2 regions of the Yersinia massiliensis genome follow, and region 1 is predicted to be linked to the other one. Evidence: predicted binding sites of a transcription regulator. Region 1 holds the regulator's gene; the other holds the start of a gene.

Region 1 (3,194 bases):
TTGATGATAGAGCACGTAGGAGAGCAGCAAATAATCCATATGGCTGCGATGGCAAGGCACATAAACAATCTCATGGCCATCTTGCGCCAACTGCCGTACTCGCTCAGCGTTATGGACGTTGATGCCTTGATACAGGCGGTTCCATGTCCAGCTCAATACCCTGTCAGATAGACGTACGGCTTCATAAGAGAAGTTTGCCGCAATCTCTTCCATCAACGTAATGGCATTTTGCTGTGCTTTCTCGTGGGATATTTTTTTAGTCCGCGCTTCATCGGCAACGGCTTTTTCAATCGCTTTAGAGGCCAGCAGCTTATTGAACAGATCCTGACGGGCTGGCAAACTTGGGCCGACCGCCGCCAAACGCTGACGAGAGAAGTGCATCCGCGCCACGCGAGCCAGTTTATGAGCGATTGTTTTATCTGTGCCATGCTCACTGGCCATCCGGCGCAGTGACACCGTGGTTGAGAACCGGACAAAACTATCGCGGCCTAGCCACAAGACAGCAAAGAACTTCTCAACGCCGTTCAATACCCGCAGATGAGGTGTGCCGTGACCTTCGCGCCCAGGTGAGCGACCAAACATCACGGAAACCGGTAGCATCTGGATATCTAATTCCGGATTATTACGATGTAAATCCAAATAATCGTGGAATAACTTCACTGACTCTTGTTTTGGTGCGTAATAGCGAAAGACCCTTGGACCATTATCGATAAAGACATGGCTTGGGAGTTGTACGCCATCAATTTCCAATGGAATCAAAGGGTCGGGCAGATCTTGTGCCTGACATTGCGCTCGCAAAGTCAGCAAATCTGCCTTGGAATTATAAGGTAAAACGTACAGAATTGGACGAGATGGGTCTAACCCTAACTCAGTCACAGGATCTGCCGGAATAACCTTGCTTTTTACCAACAATTTAAGTGGTAAATTCAATAACTTATAATATATTTTACGCCAACCTGACATGACAACTTGAAGCCTCTTGTTAGCAATTCATCGCAAGGATACCAGAAACTGGTTTTTAGATCTGTGGTGATGAGACAACAGAAAGCGGTAAAAATCATCATCTCCTTAAGATAAAGGCAATAAAACATGGCAAATCAGTTAACAGGGCTAACCCGAATCTACAAAGCAGCGGGTTATTCTGCGAAAGGCTTAATCGCAGCTTGGCACAATGAAGCGGCTTTTCGCCAAGAGGCTGTCGTTGCGCTCGTGGCTATCATACTGGCGTTCTGGCTAGATTTAGATGCTGTAGCCCGCATTTTATTGATTGGTAGCGTTGTTCTAGTGATTATTATTGAAGTTATCAATAGTGCAATTGAAGCGGTAGTCGACCGTATCGGCAGTGAGTTTCATGAGCTATCCGGCAGGGCTAAAGATATGGGCTCTGCTGCCGTGTTTTTAGCTGTTCTGCTGGCTATTTTTGTCTGGATATCTGTACTTTGGCACCATTTGAGTTGACGCTATGGCGCATAAAGCCGCGGCGAGTTCACAACAGGACACAATTAAGCTGTGATTAATCCCTGTTTTTATTCACTCTTTGGTTCCCAATATCCGCTTACCTGTATATACTCACAGCAAAACTGTATAAACAAACAGGGGGCGGAATGAAAGCACTTACGACCAGACAGCAAGAGGTTTATGACCTGGTGCGCGATCACTTGGCGCAAACTGGTATGCCACCGACCCGTGCTGAAATTGCGCAGCGTCTGGGATTTCGTTCTCCTAACGCTGCTGAAGAGCATTTAAAAGCATTGGCCCGTAAAGGCGTGATAGAGATTGTCTCTGGCGCTTCGCGTGGCATTCGTTTGCTGATGGAAGAAGAAGAGGGCCTGCCACTGATTGGGCGGGTTGCTGCAGGTGAACCACTGCTGGCACAGCAACACATCGAAGGGCACTATAAAGTTGATCCTTCAATGTTTAAGCCGAGCGCAGATTTTCTGCTGCGGGTTAATGGAATGTCGATGAGAGATATCGGTATTCTGGATGGCGATCTACTAGCCGTACATAAAACGCAGGATGTGCGGAACGGGCAAGTGGTTGTGGCACGTATCGATGATGAAGTGACAGTAAAACGCCTTAAAAAGCAGGGTAGCATCGTACAGCTGCTGCCAGAGAACAGCGAGTTTGAGCCGATCGTCGTTGATCTGCGCGAACAAAGCTTCACCATTGAGGGATTGGCTGTTGGCGTCATCCGTAATGGGGACTGGATCTGAATTAATTGACCGCAATATACCCTTCCCATCAGAAGGGTATATTATCCATTTCCCTACAATCTTTCTTATCATATTTAAATTGAGAGCATTCCGATAATACATTATTACCTGCTGTTTTAACTGAATATTCTCAGTCGCTATTTTTGCTTTCTTGATCTAAATCCAGTCATTAATATCAACCAGCCTTTAATTATCAGTCTCCTCTGCTATAGTTATTCCTACGATAAATATTTCTACTGATGCTTAAATAAGTTAATAACTATAAATTATTAGTTTATATAGATGGCGTTAGATGCTTATTAATATGGAAAATATTTATCGTGTTGAATTAAATAAACTGACTAATCCAAAGATTACGGAGATATCATGAACAAAGATCAAGCTGACGGTAACTGGAAGCAGTTTAAAGGTAAAGTGAAAGAGAAATGGGGTAAGCTGACTGACGATGACCTGACGGTTATTGAAGGAAAGCGTGACCAACTGGTCGGTAAAATCCAGGAGAAATACGGCTATCAGAAAGAGCAGGCTGAGAAAGAAGTGAAGGCCTGGGAAGACCACAGCAAATATCGCTGGTAGTCACATCACTAAATGGAATTAATCTGATATCGATACAAATGATTCGAATTTCTGCATGCTAGAATAATCACTATTAATTAAATAAGCCTCATATCGGTTGTTTAACTAAATTTATTATTCAATCATCTTTGATGATGCATGTTAATAATAGAGTCTATATTAGGATTTTCATTGGAATGATTGTTTGTATCGACGCGACACAAGGATGTGTCTCATATTTGCTGGTCATGGCTAATATTAAAAATAAGGCTGCCGTGATATCGACGACAGCTTAAACGAGATTCTTGGGCGTTGCTCTCTTTTGCCTCAATCACTTCTTTTTTGCCACAATTGAGTGGTCATGATCGCAATGATCATGGCTTTCACACGCTTCGATTACCCCGCATTCAGCACATAAACCATGCG
Region 2 (3,194 bases), 2.3 Mb from region 1:
GATAATTTGCATTTTCCAGCTCATATTCCGGCAATACCGCACTTTTACCTCGCTGGCAGCCAACTCAATTATGGCCTCGAAATCCCCACTTCAACAGGCTATCCGTGCAAGATTGATCACCATCATCTCACAACCGGTAATTCAGCCCACCTGGTGGTATAAGCTGGCGATAGCATCTCGCGTTTCATCTGCCAGCCCTTTTGTATGCCCTGCCCAGCAAACCACACCTTACCCTTACCCGATTGATTAATCTCATCTAGCGCTGCCATTAACGCCGCACTGTTCGCTTTTGGCTGGTTATCATCAAATAACCCCAATTGGGCAATACCTTGACTGTAGAAATCACCCAGCATCACCCCGCCTTTTTGATATCGATAACCATCCTTCCATATCGCATCAAGGCAACTCAATGCCGCAGCGATAATGTCCCGTGAATCCTGTGTGGGAATATGAAGCTTAGTGCTCACTATGTTGCCATAGTAAGGTTCATTGGGTGCAAAAGGGCTGGTTTTGATAAAGGCTGATATATGCCTGCAATATTGATGTTCACCACGCAGCTTTTCCGCCGCACGCACCGCATACCCACAGATAGCTTCGCGCATGTCCTGATAACGGGTTATTCGCTCACCAAAGGACCGGCTACACACAATCTGCTGTTTTGTCGGAGCGAACTCTTCCAGCTCGAGACACTGTTCACCATTGAGTTCTCTGACGGTGCGCTCTAGCACGACATTGAAGTTTTTACGCACAAACTGCGAATGAGTGTCAGCCAACTGCAATGCCGTGTTGATGCCAAGCTGATTCAACTTTTTACCCATGCGACGACCAATACCCCAGATATCTTGAACTGGCGTTATGGCAAGTAATTTCCGCTGCCTGACAGGATCGGATAAATCCAACACGCCACCGGTCTTACTCCACTGCTTGGCGGCATGATTTGCCAGCTTAGCCAGCGTTTTAGTTTGGGCAATTCCTACACCGACAGTGAGGCCTGTCCATTGTAGTGCCCGTTGCCGAACTTCCCGACCAAACTGATCCAGACTCATGCAATGATTGACCCCAGACACGTTCAGAAATGCCTCATCAATTGAATATATCTCCATGGCCGGCGACATAGATTCCAACACAGTCATAACCCGATTAGACATATCAGCATAAAGCTCATAGTTGCTGCTGAATGTCACCACACCATATTTCTGGATCAGATTGCGCATCTTGAAATACGGCTCACCCATTTTAATACCCACTAATTTGGCTTCACGGCTACGCGCGATGACACAACCATCGTTGTTTGAAAGGACGATTATCGGTTTCCCCTGTAAGTCTGGCCGGAATACAGACTCACAGGACGCATAAAAGAATTAACGTCAGCGAGGGCAAACATTTGTAGCCTCGTTTATGACGTATCTCACCACACCAAATGTTTCTAAATCATCTCCACTATCATTCAAAACGATAGGTGCATAATCGGGGTTCATCGCCTCTAGCTGTACAACAGGATGTAAGCACAGTTTTTTTACAGTGAACTCCCCACCAACAGACGCAATAATAATATCTCCATGTTGTGCCGTGATACTCCGATCTACCACCAACAGAGAACCATCATAGATCCCCGCCCCCGTCATTGAATGACCCGACACGCGCACGAAATAAGTCGCTGCAGGGTGAGCAATACATAGCTCGTTCAGATCCAATGGTCGTTCGACATAATCTGCCGCAGGGCTTGGGAAACCTGCCGGAATCGTCTCGTTAAACAACGGGATAAGAACGACTTCACGCAACGGGGAGAGTGGGTAAAAAATCATCATTCACACCTACAATACAACTGTATATGCATACAGTTTAATCGGTAGGATTTTTCTTGTGAAGTATGAAATTGATGAGATCGGGTAAGTTTTTGGATACTGAGGAAAGATAGTTTTAAGCCGGAAGTTTTTTGCGCCCATTATCAGGCGTTGAGTGGGAAGGGTCGCCGCCATCATTCCATGAGATACGAAGTTTAGCCGCAAGGCTGTATACTGACGCCAAAGGCGGTGAGTTCGCCCAACATTGACTAGGACACAAGTCAGCCCAAATGACAGCCAAGTATCAGGATAGTCGAGGTAGTGAGTGGGATGACATTGCTATATGATTGTGACCTTATTTTGATTGATAATGACTTATCAATTATAACATTTTGATTTTAAAAGAATATTATGATGCGCTTATTTCTTGCTAAAGGACGTGAAAAATCCTTACTTCGTCGCCATCCGTGGATTTTCTCTGGGGCAGTTCAGCGCCTTGAAGGCAGCGCCCTTCCCGGTGAAACCATTGATATCCTTGATAGCCAAGGCAAATGGTTGGCACGTGCCGCCTATTCACCTGAATCACAAATCCTGGCACGAGTGTGGACGTTCCAACAAGATGAAGTCGTCGATCGTGAATTCTTTATCCGCCGGTTGCAGCAAGCACAAAGCTGGCGAGATTGGCTGGCGCAACGGGATGGTTTGAATGGCTACCGTTTAATCGCCGGTGAGTCTGATGGCCTACCCGGTATCACTATCGACCGTTTCCAAAACTTCCTTGTCTTGCAGTTACTCTCTGCCGGTGCCGAATATCAACGTTCGACGCTGATCAGCGCCCTGCAAGCCTGCTATCCAGAATGCTCTATCTATGACCGTTCTGATGTTTCAGTGCGTAAAAAAGAGGGTTTACCACTGACCCAAGGGACAGTACTCGGCGAAATGCCACCAGCCCTGTTACCTATCACCGAAAACGGTATGCAGATACTGGTTGATATCCAACACGGCCATAAGACCGGTTTTTATTTAGATCAGCGTGATAGTCGGCTCGCTGCACGTAATTATGCCGAAGGTCGCCGCGTTCTGAACTGCTTCTCTTATACCGGTGCCTTTGCTGTAGCTGCGCTAATGGGGAATTGCCAACAAGTTATCAGTGTCGATACGTCGCAATCCGTGTTAGACATTGCGAAGCAGAATGTAGAACTGAACCAGTTAGATCTTAGCAAAGCTGAGTTCGTCCGCGATGATGTGTTCCAACTGCTGCGCCACTACCGCACGCAAGGGGAAAAGTTTGACATGATCATCATGGACCCACCAAAATTTGTGGAAAACAAAAGCCAATTGGCCAGCGCCTGCCGTGGCTATAAAGACATTAATATGTTAGCAATACAGTTACTACGCCCAGGCGGGATC

Evidence for each region. Region 1 encodes LexA, which represses DNA repair genes until DNA is damaged. Its sites were predicted from a motif close to TNCTGTATGTACATACAGNA; they were not measured.
Region 2: umuD (translesion error-prone DNA polymerase V autoproteolytic subunit) is a predicted target of LexA. The motif match lies at 1,824-1,843, and genes of this name have one in related genera.

Annotation. Positions count from the first base shown of each region.
Region 1 covers NZ_CP028487.1:346,057-349,250, forward strand. Annotated here, with positions in the region: gene plsB (glycerol-3-phosphate 1-O-acyltransferase PlsB) at 1-963, opposite strand, end outside; gene DA391_RS01570 (diacylglycerol kinase) at 1,090-1,458, shown strand; gene lexA (transcriptional repressor LexA) at 1,605-2,213, shown strand; gene DA391_RS01580 (CsbD family protein) at 2,580-2,789, shown strand; gene zur (zinc uptake transcriptional repressor Zur) at 3,100-3,194, opposite strand, start outside.
Region 2 covers NZ_CP028487.1:3,005,816-3,009,009, forward strand. Annotated here, with positions in the region: partial or broken gene DA391_RS14140 (Y-family DNA polymerase) at 123-1,384, opposite strand; gene umuD (translesion error-prone DNA polymerase V autoproteolytic subunit) at 1,368-1,805, opposite strand; gene rlmI (23S rRNA (cytosine(1962)-C(5))-methyltransferase RlmI) at 2,193-3,194, shown strand, end outside.